Regions from separate parts of the Oceanobacter sp. 3_MG-2023 genome, predicted to be linked through region 3. Evidence: predicted binding sites of a transcription regulator. Region 3 holds the regulator's gene; each other region holds the start of a gene.
What was found. Region 3 encodes PhoB, which activates phosphate uptake and scavenging genes when phosphate is short. Its sites were predicted from a motif close to TGTCATANNNNTGTCANA; they were not measured.
Positions count from the first base shown of each region.

Region 1: a site for PhoB is predicted at 1,456-1,473, ahead of Q8W32_RS12700 (glycosyltransferase family 1 protein). Genes of this name have one in related genera too.
Region 2: a site for PhoB is predicted at 2,480-2,497, ahead of Q8W32_RS03625 (Na/Pi symporter). Genes of this name have one in related genera too.

Region 1 covers NZ_JAUYVX010000013.1:87,509-91,679, forward strand. Annotated here, with positions in the region: gene Q8W32_RS12690 (CBS domain-containing protein) at 1-147, shown strand, start outside; gene Q8W32_RS12695 (helix-turn-helix domain-containing protein) at 598-1,320, shown strand; gene Q8W32_RS12700 (glycosyltransferase family 1 protein) at 1,735-2,910, shown strand; gene Q8W32_RS12705 (hypothetical protein) at 2,953-3,255, shown strand; gene Q8W32_RS12710 (hypothetical protein) at 3,252-3,617, opposite strand; gene ccoM (cytochrome c oxidase subunit CcoM) at 3,779-3,898, shown strand; gene Q8W32_RS12720 (septal ring lytic transglycosylase RlpA family protein) at 4,016-4,171, opposite strand, start outside.
Region 2 covers NZ_JAUYVX010000003.1:46,124-50,294, forward strand. Annotated here, with positions in the region: tRNA gene Q8W32_RS03610 (tRNA-Leu) at 1-9, shown strand, start outside; gene Q8W32_RS03615 (VWA domain-containing protein) at 179-1,357, opposite strand; gene Q8W32_RS03620 (MoxR family ATPase) at 1,360-2,232, opposite strand; gene Q8W32_RS03625 (Na/Pi symporter) at 2,563-3,744, shown strand; gene Q8W32_RS03630 (hypothetical protein) at 3,767-3,991, shown strand; gene Q8W32_RS03635 (carboxymuconolactone decarboxylase family protein) at 4,117-4,171, opposite strand, start outside.
Region 3 covers NZ_JAUYVX010000016.1:16,464-20,634, reverse strand. Annotated here, with positions in the region: gene trmH (tRNA (guanosine(18)-2'-O)-methyltransferase TrmH) at 1-96, opposite strand, end outside; gene cysZ (sulfate transporter CysZ) at 171-890, shown strand; gene phoR (phosphate regulon sensor histidine kinase PhoR) at 892-2,202, opposite strand; gene phoB (phosphate regulon transcriptional regulator PhoB) at 2,209-2,907, opposite strand; gene ubiA (4-hydroxybenzoate octaprenyltransferase) at 3,015-3,911, opposite strand; gene Q8W32_RS14270 (chorismate lyase) at 3,914-4,171, opposite strand, start outside.

The DNA.
Region 1 (4,171 bases), on a different contig from region 3:
TATATGGCAGACAATGGCAGCAGCGCTGTGATTGTCATGCGTAATGAGAGACTGGCTGGTCTGCTAACGACTCATGATGTGTGCCGCTTTACCGCCAACTGGCTGCATAAGGAATATATGCCAAGTGACGATCCTGACATTGCTTGAATAATCATCAAGGTATATCAAGGTAAAAGCTGACAGGGCATGGAACAGGATGCCCGGCTGCTGGTCTTCGATCCGTTTGACCGGCGGCCAGTCCTTATCATCAACGTTTCTCTGAATTCTGCCTTTGCACTCTTTTGCACCGACTGTGTCGTCTTTGTGATAATTCTTTGTGCATTTTTGTGAGCATTGCTGGCTTTACTTGGGCAGTTATTGATAAAAGGCAATATTTTTTTCTTCCTTGACTGTTCCAGAGTGATGACAGAACGCTGGATAAACCAGTCACAACCCCGCAGTACGGTACGTATAGTCAGCCAATAGTGCTTTTTTGACCTGTTCTGATGATTTTTTGGGCGCTGGCCATGATCCGGGCACCTGCCTGCAAAATTTATTGGTTGGTTTGGCAGAGCTGGTACGGAGTTTGCGAAAGACTATGTAAAGGAGGATCTGCCCATGTACAAAATCGCTGATATCCAAGACTATCGCCAGCCCAAACCTGCCACTGCCGCCCATTGGCTGACAGGCCTGACTGAAATCATTGAAGGTCGTTACCAGGACGAAGAAAGCATCCAGCGCCTGCTGATGTTGATTTCTGAACACACGGAACTGCGTAATGTATCCATTGCATTACCTGACTCCCCAAGCCGCTTTAAAGCCCAATATTGTTCCACTGGTGTCACTAATGGTGTGTACAGCTTTGCTGTCCAACATGCCTTGTGCCGTCAGTTTGAATCACGTGAATGGTTGGTCATCAAGGATGGCAGTGAGCGTCCGGAACGATTTGACCCCCAAGCCAGTGGCCTGACCTTGCAGGATCGTTGCTTGTTGGTCCCTCTGGTGCTGCGTCAGTCAGTACTGGCTGTGTTGGTGATGGACCTTCGTGGTGCAAGACTGGACAATGTCAGCCTTGAACTGGTGCACTGCCTTGGTGCTCAGATTGCTCAGATTCTGGCAACACAAGTGGTGCCTAATTTCAAGACTCTGTATGCACGTCCTTACCAGCGTGTGCAAGAAGATGAACTGAGTGATATTCACGCAGCCATCGATAAGTGCAACGGCAACAAGACCATGGCTGCAAAAGTGCTGGGATTGACGCCACGGCAATTACGTTATCGCTTGTCCAAACTGAGTGAAGAAACGACGTCCTCGATGAGTGCTTCAGAAGTCACTCATTAAGCATTGGTTATATCCATTCTGTATGCGGGTCTCCGGCCCGTCGTTGATACTGGGGTGACTGGTATCTGCGACGGGCAGTCTGCTCGTATTGGCTGACCAGCCTGTCTCTTTTCCCCGCATGACCCATAACCCGCCTGTCATTCGTTTGTTATCCGGCTTGTTATCCTGTTCGCTGTTTTTGGTTGCTCGATAAACTATTGCTTCTTTTGGGTAAGTTCCATTTCCATTTCCCTTTCCCGGTTGGGTCGCCCTGGTTTCAGGCTGTTGTTCAGGCGTTCTGAGCCGGAGGATGACGTGGAGGGCTGGTTTGGAGAGCTGACGTTTGGTGGAGTGATATGGGGCTTTATTGGCTTCATCAAAGTGTCACGGTGGTGCTGGCACACTGGTTGAATTTAGCCAGAGTGCCAGACCCGTATGGCTCCACTTCGTATCAGTATTGTTACCGAAACCTATGTGCCCGATGTTAACGGTGTCGCTAATTCCCTGCGCCAGTTGATTAATGCGCTGGACCCTCGTCACTTTCAGGTACAGCTGATTCGTACTCGGCCGCGCTCGACATGGCGTCCAGAAGTGGAAGAAGTCTGGTGCCGTGGTTTGACCATTCCAATGTACCCGGATTTACAGATTGGCTGGCCAGCCCGGGGAGATATTCGGGCGGCCTGGGATCGTTTTCAGCCGGAATTTGTCTTTATTGCCACCGAAGGCCCGCTGGGCAACTCGGCATTGAATTTGGCCACCGAGCGCGGCATTCCGGTGTTGAGTGCGTTTCATACCAACTTTCATCGTTACAGTAGTTATTATGGCTTGGGCTGGATTCGAACCCTGACGCTGAACTGGCTGCGCCGCTTCCATAACCGTACCGCCGGAACCCTGGTTCCTTCCGAAGAAGTCGCCGGTTTTTTATGTGAATCCAGCTTTCATAACGTTCAGGTATTGCCTCACGGGGTCAATTGTCATCTGTTCCATCCGCGGCGGCGTAGTATCAGTCTCAGGCAGTCCTGGCAGGTCAAGGACAGTGATCGGGTGATGCTGTATGTCGGACGTATTGCGGCAGAGAAAAATATCCCGCTCGCCATTGCGGCTTATGACCAGTTACGGGTGACCCGACCAGATCTGAAACTGGTGATGGTGGGGGATGGCCCGATGCGTGGTGATATTCAGGCCAGCCATCCCGATGTGATTTTTGCCGGCGTGCAAACGGGCGAGGCACTGGCCCGGCATTTTGCTTCCGCTGATCTGTTTGTCTTTCCCAGTGTCACGGAGACGTTTGGTCTGGTAACGCTGGAGGCCATGGCCAGTGGCTTGCCAGTGGCTGCATTTGATATGGCAGCTGCCCATATGCATATTCAGTCCGGTGTTAACGGTTCGTTGGCTCCGGTTGAAGAGAAGCCGGATATTGCCGAGCGGATGTTTGTCTCTGCCGCCGAGGCATTATTGGAGAGTGATCTGGTTGAGCAGGGCAAGGCGGCACGAGTGACGGCAGAACAGCTAAGCTGGGAGTGTGTGGCTGGTCAGTTTAGCCGTTATATAGATCGTGAGTTGGATCAGCCGATTGTTCAAATCGGAACAAAGTACAAAACAATGGTATGAGCGTTGCAGTAAAATCCCCAGTACCAACTTGGGGGGAACCACATGGTTGAATTCAACCGCAACAATATCGCACTACTACAAAAAATAAAGCGATTAGCGAAAGAAGAGCAGGGCTGCATAATTCACTATGATTCGCCTTCATTGGAAGATGACCTCAGAACCCTTGTAAAAAGCGGCGTGAGCCATGATTTACTTGAGATGATTGAGATGTTTTTGCCGACCCAAACACCAAAAACCAAGCCGATTATGGACAGAACGTACCGCGGTGCGACGGCCATGATTGATGATCGGGAGCGGATCGGGCCGTCTACCCGGGTCTATCGGGGGCGAATTATCTCTAATTAGTTTGTTATCAATGTGTTGTTTTTTGGTGCGATATTGAACTCGTTTTGAAAAATCTGTGAATTGCTGGTGCAGATGACCTGAATTAACCTTGCAGTGGCGTTCGGTAATCCAGAAAGATAACGATCAATAAGCATGACAGACAGCACCCTGTGCAAGGATGCCACGCAAGACCTGTCATTTTTCAGCAGCCAGCGCCTGTGGGCGCTGGTTTGCTCGACCCTAATAAGATCTTTTGGAACAACAGGGATCTTCGTCCGGATAACGTCCCTGCCCCTGTTTCTGCCGGTGATGACCTGATCATCGGAATAACCGTCTCCCTGAAATCCTGCCTTCTGTTTCAGCGCAATAAGCAAGCCAGCCAATAACTGATCTTATGTCGCTTTTGATGCATATCAAGCGTAGCAACGGTTATAAAGAGCGGCTGAAAAACGGCTTGATGTGAGTCAATTTGACACAGGTGTGGACTGTTACATTGCCCTCAACACGTCAAACGCAAGACCGACTAAGAGTGAGGAATCCCACTATGTTTATGGACGAAGTTGTTTTTGCCGGATTAGTGATTGTCGGACTGACCTGCGTATTTTTTGTAGGTGTATATGCGGCTATCCGTAAGGACATCAAAAAACACGGCTCTGGAGAATAAGAGCCGGTTTTATTATTTTCTGCGCTGAGTACCCTTGCCTCGGGCCCGACCAGTTTGGTCGTGGCCCTTTTTTTGTGGCTTGTGATCTGCTGCGCGTGACGGCAATGTGAATGGTGCTCAGTCGAGTTGATGAGCACCGAGTATGACGGGGTTGTTGATCTGCAGGTTTTCCAACCTGATCAGCAAGTCCTGCAAGGGCTCTCCTTCCGGTACCGGGCCGATACGTACCTTATGGAGTGGTTTGCCATTCAGATTGCCCTGATGTACCTCCAC
Region 2 (4,171 bases), on a different contig from region 3:
TGGGCACCATCCTTTGTCCGAATCCGGACTGTCTTGATTTTCTTCTTTGCTTATTGTCCTTGTTTTTTATTGTCTGTTTTCCAGTGTTTGTCTACGCCTGGCTACCCCACGCCTGTCACACATCACTCCTCGACAATAAACGCCGACACAATACCATTAATGGCCCCAGGCAACGGACTCAAGTCAGCTCTTTGATGGCGGCGGTAATACCTTCAACCGTCAGCGGATACATTCGATTTTCCATCAGCTGCTGAATCATTCCGAGTGAGCCATAAGGCCCCCACCATCGTTGTGGCGTTGGATTCAGCCAAACGACATGGGGAAACCGCTGAGTAATACGTTGCAGCCAGACCGCACCGGCTTCGTCATTGTAGTGTTCGACGCTACCGCCCACATGGGTTACTTCGTAAGGGGCCATGCTGGCATCACCAACAAAGATAACCTTGTAATCACTGCCGTATTTATGCAGTACATCCCAGGTGCTGATACGTTCCTGATGGCGACGGTTATTGTTACGCCAGACGGATTCGTACACGCAATTATGAAAATAGAACCCCTCCATATGCTTGAACTCAGCACGGGCTGCAGAGAACAGTTCTTCGCACGCACGAATGTGTTCATCCATGGAACCGCCGACATCAAAAAAGAGCAGCACCTTGACGGCGTTATGACGTTCGGGCACCAGTTTCAGATCCAGATAACCCGCATTCTGGGCTGTCGAACGAATAGTGTCGTCGAGGTCAAGCTGGTCAGCGGCTCCCTGGCGGGCAAACTGGCGTAAACGACGCAGAGCCACTTTGATATTACGAATGCCGAGTTCAATGCTGTCGTCGAGATTGCGATAGTTGCGTTCTTCCCACACTTTAACGGCTTTGCGATGGCGGCTTTCGCCCTGCTCGATACGTATGCCTTCAGGGTTATAGCCGAATGCACCAAAGGCCGAGGTACCACCGGTGCCGATGTTCTTGCTGCCGCCCTGATGACGTTTGGTCTGATTTTCCAGTCGCTCCCGCAGGGCCTCAAGGATTTTATCGAGGCTGCCCAGCCCTTGCACTTCGGCTTTCTGGGCTTCGGTCATCACCCGCTCCAGCTCCTTGCGCAGCCAGTCATCGGGCAAGTCCAGTTCCTCCAGTGCTCCAGAGAAGGATTCCAGGCCACTGAAATAGGCAGCAAAGGCACGGTCAAAACGATCGTAGTATTTTTCGTCTTTGACCAGACAAAGCCGGGCCAGTGCATAGAACTCGTCAGCATCGGCAAACACCAGCCCTTGCTGCAACGCCCGCAACAGATCAAGGTATTCCCGCACCGAAGCCGGAACACCGGCGGCACGAACGGTCTGGAAAAAATCAATCAGCACAATCAGCTCCGGCGGCGGCTCATAAAGGCGAGTTTTTCTAACAGTTGTACGTCTTGTTCATTTTTCACCAGCGCGCCGTGTAGCGGTGGGATTGCCTGAGTTCCCTGTTTGTTTTGCAGGGCATCCAGACCAATGTCGTCGGCCAGCAGGAGTTTGAGCCAGTCGATCATTTCAGAGGTTGACGGCTTTTTCTTCAAGCCTGGTACCTGACGCAGGTCGAAGAATACATCCAGTGCCGTCTGCACCAACTCCTGTTTGATGTTGTCAAAATGCACATCGACGATACGCTGCATGGTGTCGCGGTCAGGGAAGTCGATATAGTGGAAGAAACAACGCCGCAAAAAAGCATCGGGCAGTTCTTTTTCGTTATTACTGGTAATCAGAATAATCGGCCGGTGTTTGGCAACGATTTTTTCCTGGGTTTCGTAAACAAAAAATTCCATTTTATCGAGTTCCAGCAGCAGGTCGTTGGGGAATTCGATATCGGCCTTGTCGATTTCGTCAATCAGTAACACCACCGGCTTGTCGGCGGCAAAAGCTTCCCAGAGCTTGCCCTTGACGATGTAGTTCCGAATGTCGTGCACCTGATCGGAACCCAGTTGGGAATCCCGTAGCCGCGACACCGCATCGTATTCATACAGGCCCTGATGCGCCCGGGTAGTGCTTTTGATGTGCCATTGAATCAGTTCGGTGCCCAGGGCATCGGCCAACTGCTCCGCCAGCATGGTTTTGCCGGTGCCCGGCTCACCTTTAAGCAGCAAGGGTTTTTGCAGTGTGATCGCGGCGTTGACCGCCATTTGCAGCTGTGGGGTAGCAATATAGTCGCTTGTCCCTTTAAAGCGGCTACTCGTGGGACTAGAATGTACATCAGTCATGCGAACTCTCCGGGGTTTCAGACATCGCAGTATAAAACACCTGCCTCTATTAAAAAGTCTCGCTATCACTCATGAAAATTATCAACCCTGCTGTGAATACCCCTGATCAGCATCCAACAAGCACTGGCCTGGATAGTTTTCAGAACAATTTCATATGGTTAAAACATCACAAAGCAAAAAACCGTTACCTGCAATAGGGCCAGATCACCCTATCACTATGATTGTGCCTAATGTCCAACGATGACGCTGTCATAAAAATGTCATAATTGTCGGGGAGTATCCTCGATTTGTTTGTACCCGCATAAAACCAACCGGATGAGCCATCTCTGTATGAACGATACGACTGCAAACGCGTCATCACCTGAGCTGAGCAACAGCCAGCTCTCTCCGAGCAGCCACTGGCTGAACTGGCTTAAAATTGCCGGTCTTGTTTATTTATTGCTAGTTTCTGTCTCCATTATTGGAGGTGGCTTCAAACTGGCGGCCGGAGAACACGCCAAAGAACTGTTCGATTTTGCCAGCAACCCGCTGACCGGCCTGATCGTTGGTACCATTGCAACCGCCTTGATTCAGTCATCCAGTACCGTCACGTCTATTATCGTTGGCCTGGTTGCCGGCGGCTTGCCAGTCAGCATCGCTATTCCCATGGTGATGGGCGCCAATATTGGTACAACAATCACCAACACCATCGTAAGCCTGGGTCATGTCCGCAAGGGTGATGAATTCCGCCGCGCCTTTGCCGCTGCCACCGTGCACGATTTTTTCAATCTGGTGTCGGTCGTGATATTCCTGCCACTGGAAATCATGTTTGGAGTACTGGAAAAGATGGGAGGGTTTCTCGCTTCCCTGATGGTTGGAGCCGACTCCCTGTCGATGCATGGCTTTAACTTCGTCAAACCGCTGGTCAAACCTCCGGTGACCTTTATCCAGCAACAACTGACCTCCCTGGCACCTGATACCGCCTCTGGCATCCTGATGGTGGTTCTGGGTATTGCGACCATTTTTGTGGTGATCACCCTGATTGGCAAACTGTTGCGCTCCTTGCTGGTTGGTAAGGCCAAGGCGATTTTACACTCTGCTGTTGGTCGTGGCCCGGTATCCGGTATTGCTTCCGGCACCCTGATGACCATTCTGGTGCAATCCAGCTCAACCACCACCAGCCTGATTGTGCCGCTGGCCGGCAGTGGTGTTTTCAGCCTGCGCCAAATCTACCCGTTTACTCTCGGTGCCAATATTGGTACCTGTATTACTGCTCTGCTGGCAGCAACCGCTATTACTGGAGTCAATGCTATTTTTGCGCTGCAAATTGCCTTGGTTCATCTGCTTTATAATGTTTCCGCTGTTATACTGATTTACGGTATTCCCTTATTGCGTAACATTCCATTGTGGGCTGCGGAACACTTGTCCATTGCTGCCTCTGCCAACAAAATCTATGTTGGTGTCTATATTTTGGGAATATTTTTTGTAACACCTCTGGTGCTGATTGGTGGCTGCCAGTTACTGGGTATTTAATCGGCATTTAAAAGAGTTGGCTATGAGCGAAAACAAACAAGAATTACAGCGTAAAATTGAAAAAATGGAACTGCGTCTGGCGGAGCTAAAAACCCGCCTTGCTGCAGTGGAATTGGCAGAACAGCACGAAGCCGTTGATCATCTTGATGAGTATCTGCAAGCAGTGGATCACGAATACGACAGCCTGCGCGCTTTCTGGCCTGTCGTGGTGCAAGAGTTTCGTACCCTGCTGGGAAAGAAACCCTGAGCCATTGGTAAGCGCTGCCCTTTCAGGCAGCGCCCAGGGTGTCCCCACTCACGCCCAACCAGTCAACACAGCCATCATCCGCTGCCTGGCTCTCATATAGTGGCCAGTGGCCGCTGACAGACGTGTCAGTCGTTTTCAAAGGCCGACAGGTCCAATACCTCTGCCGCCGCCCTGAAGGCT
Region 3 (4,171 bases):
ATTGTGCGATTTGTAAACTTCATCGGTAATGACCGACAGGTCTGGCTGGCGTCGGTTGAGGGTGTTGATCACACAACTCAGGCGTTCTGGCGTCATGTTCGGTTACGTCTCTCTGGCTCAAAACGGAGCGGCATTGTATAAAACCTTCCGGTTTTATGCACGGAACAGGTATGAAAGACAATTTATTGATAGGAGCCGGCTATTTGTGGCGTGGCTTTACACTACTGAATGAACCGGGAATACGCCGTTATGTCTGGTTGCCCATTCTGATTAATCTGCTGGTGTTGTCGTTTGGAACCTATTGGCTGATTGATGCAGTCAGCCAGTGGGATGGCTTTGATTCCAGCTGGATCAGTTGGCTGGCCTGGCTGGTGGTGCCTCTGTTGCTGTTACTGTCGACCTTGATCTCGGGGTATTTTTTCAGTGCGGTGTTGTTGCTGTTGGCGAGTCCGTTTTATGGCTTGCTGGCGGGCAAGATCGAGCAGCGTCTGGGGCATGAGGTCGAGGACGAATCCATTGCCGCGTTGATCCCGCGTACGGTGATACGGGAGCTGGTCAAGATGGGTTATTACCTACCGCGTTATCTGTTGCTGCTGTTGTTGTCGTTTGTGCCGGGCGTCAACTTGCTGATGCCCTTCGTCTGGTTCTGGTTTGGCAGCTGGGTGATGGCGTTGCAATACAGTGATTATACTCTGGATAACCAGCAGCAGAATTTCCGCGCCAGCCGAGAGCAGGTGGCTACCCAGCGCTGGACGGCCTGGGGATTTGGTGGGGCGGTGTCGGTGCTGATGGCGGTACCATTACTGAACTGTCTGGTGCCCCCGGCGGCGGTGATCGGGGCTACGCTGTGGCAATTGCAACGGCAGGCCGATCAGTCACGGGCCGGTTGATCTATTGGTTGGCCTCATCACGGTTGTCAGATAAGCAGGCTGCGGGGAAAACACAGGTGAATGTGCTGCCCTTGCCTTCGATGCTGCTGATTTTCAGCTCGCCGTCATGGTGCAGCAAGACGTGTTTGACAATAGCCAGCCCCAGTCCGGTACCGCCAGTGGCGATGCTGCGGCTGGGGTCGGCGCGATAGAAGCGCTCGGTCAGGCGGGGGATGTGATGCTGGGCAATACCGATGCCGTTATCCGAGACGCTGAAATGCCCTTTGCCGCCTTCGGTATACCAGCGCAGTGTGACGTCACCCCCTTCCGGGGTGTATTTGACGGCGTTGAATACCAGGTTGGAAAATGCACTGCGCAGCTCATTATAAAAGCCCATCATTTTTTGATCCTGATCGATGGTCAGGGTAATGGTGTGCTTGCTGCTGCTGAGTGATGCGGCATCGCGACGGATGGCTTCCAGCAGCGGCTGCAGCTCGATAGGCTGAGGCTGTTCCGTCTTGCCGGTTTCCAGCCGTGACAGCATCAGCAAATCCTTGAGCAGGTTTTCCATACGATGACTTTGTTCGCTCATTTGCTGCAGCATGCGGCCCCAGCGTGGTGGCAGCATCTCGGAAGCGGCTTGCATGGTTTCGACGTAACCGGCAATCACGGTCAGCGGTGTACGTAATTCATGGCTGACGTTGGCAACAAAATCCTTGCGCATTTCTTCCAGTTGTTTCAAACGGGTGATGTCATGAATCAGGATCAGGCGATCCTTGCGGCCAAACAGGGTGATATTGAACTGCAGGTAAATGCGCGGATTGATGGGCGATCTAATCGTGAGCGGTTCCTGATAATCGGCCTTGTCGAAGTAGGCCTTGAATTCTGGCGTGCGGATCAGGTTGGTGATGGGTTGGCCAATGTCTACCGGGTTGCGTAACCCCAGGTAGTTTTGTGCGGCCTGGTTCCAGAATTCCAGCGCGCCGCTGGCATCCACCATCAAGACAGAATCTTGCAGGGCCGCGGTTGAGTCCTGGATACGATTGATAATGGCCTGCAGGCGCTGCTGGTGTTTGATATTGCTTTGCTGCAAGCGCTGGTTCTCGGTAAAAATCGCTCCCCAGATGCCCAGTGTTCGTGGTAATACGGTGGTTTGTCCCTGATCCAGCCAGCGGTGCAGGCGGTACAGTTGCAGCCATTGCCAGGTGATATAGGCCCCCATCATCAAACACAATGCTTCCAGCGGCCGGTCAAAAAAGACGTAACCACAACCAACGGCCAGAATCAGCAAGTAGACAAGGCGGCGCAATTCTCTGCGCCAGACGGGGGACATCAAAATTCAGGAGGCTTTGGTCGAAAAGCGGTAGCCGGTGCCACGCACGGTTTGGATCAGTTGTTCGTGAGACTCACCGAGTGCTTTGCGCAGACGACGAATATGCACGTCAACGGTGCGCTCTTCAACGTACACATTACCACCCCAGACTTGATCGAGCAGCTGGGCTCGGGAGTAGGCCCGTTCCTGGTGGGTCATGAAAAACTGCAACAAACGATACTCCGTAGGGCCGATGTCAATCGGGTCGCCATGAGCGGTAACGCGATGGCAGACCGGGTCCAGCATCAGGCCGCTGACTTCAATGGGCTCTTCGATGCCTTGTGGGGTGGAACGGCGCAAGACGGCTTTCAGTCGTGCGACCAGTTCTCGAGGGGAAAACGGTTTGGTGATGTAGTCATCTGCCCCCGCTTCCAGCCCTTGTACTTTGTTATCTTCTTCGCCCTTGGCCGTCAGCATGATGATTGGCAACTCAGCGGTGCGGTCTTCACGCTTGAGGCGCCGGGCAAATTCGACGCCACTGGTGCCTGGCAGCATCCAGTCGAGTAAAATCATATCAGGCTTTCGATCGATAATCTGCGCATGTGCTTCCTGTACATTGGCAGCCTCAAGGCATTCATACCCGGCCATTTCCAGGGCCACGGCGATCATTTCCCGGATAGGGGCTTCATCGTCCACAATAAGAACGGTCTTGCCAGCTTTGGTCATAAGGCTCGTCACGCAAATGTCACAATAGGAATAATGCGGAGGTATTACACTGACCTAGTGTTACAAGCATGTGACACTGTTGGCATTGGCGTCAAGCCTGACACCAATTACGCGCTGGACAGGGCGTAGTGTGACAGGAGTCCGGCCCAGATCAGCGTGCCATACCAATGGGCTGCCAGAAACACTTTCATGCAGGCTTCCCGGCGGCGACTGCGGATAGACCATAATTGCCAGACCAGATACCCTCCGGCGACGCACCAGGCCAGATAAAACGGCCAGCTTGCTTCCAGCTGATTGCCCGTCAGTAACAGACAAAAATGCGCCATTCCGTAGAGAATGGCGATCATGGTGACATCCAGGTCACCAAACAGGATCGCCGTGCTTTTGACACCAATCAGCAGATCATCGTCGCGGTCGACCATGGCGTAAATTGTGTCGTAACCGACCGTCCAGCAAACATTGGCAATAAACAATAACCAGCAGACAGCGGTCAGCTCATTGGCCTGTGCGGCAAAGGCCATTGGAATCGCCCAGGAAAATGCAGCGCCGAGAAACACCTGTGGCAAATGGGTATGGCGTTTCATAAAGGGATAAAGTGCTGCCAGAGCGACCCCGCCGAGGGATAACCAGATGGTCAGGGCATTGGTCAACAGCACCAGCGCCAGACTGATCAGGCACAGCACAATAAAGCCGGATAATGCTTCGCGGTCAGAGATACGTCCTTGAGTCAGGGGACGGTCCTGGGTGCGTTTGACATGGCGGTCGATATGACGGTCGGCGTAGTCGTTAATAACACAACCGGCCGACCGCATAAGAAATACGCCCAGAGTAAAGATCACCAGATTGGCAATGGAGGGAATGCCCTCGGCGGCAATCCACAGCGCCCACAAGGTCGGCCAGAGCAGCAGATAAGAGCCAATCGGCCGGTTCAGGCGTGTCAGCTGCACCCACTGATACCAGTTGGGCCAGAGTTTGTTGAGTGAGGCGGACAGAGGTGATTGCATAATCAACGCCTTGTGTCGTCTGACAAAGGAAAGGAGGCGGATACCAGCAAGGACGAGAAGGCTTCCGTTACCAGCAGTGGTGCACCATGAATTGTAAATACCGAACGCCTGGCCCAGCCAAACGGGTTGGGCTGGTTGACTGTTGACGCCCTTGTGCGGCTGAATTTCAGCGGTTGGCGGCGCAAACTGGGCTGGCGGAACAGATAGCTGCCAAGCGAGCGGTTACCAAGATGGCGAATCTGTTGTCCTACCCGTGCAAG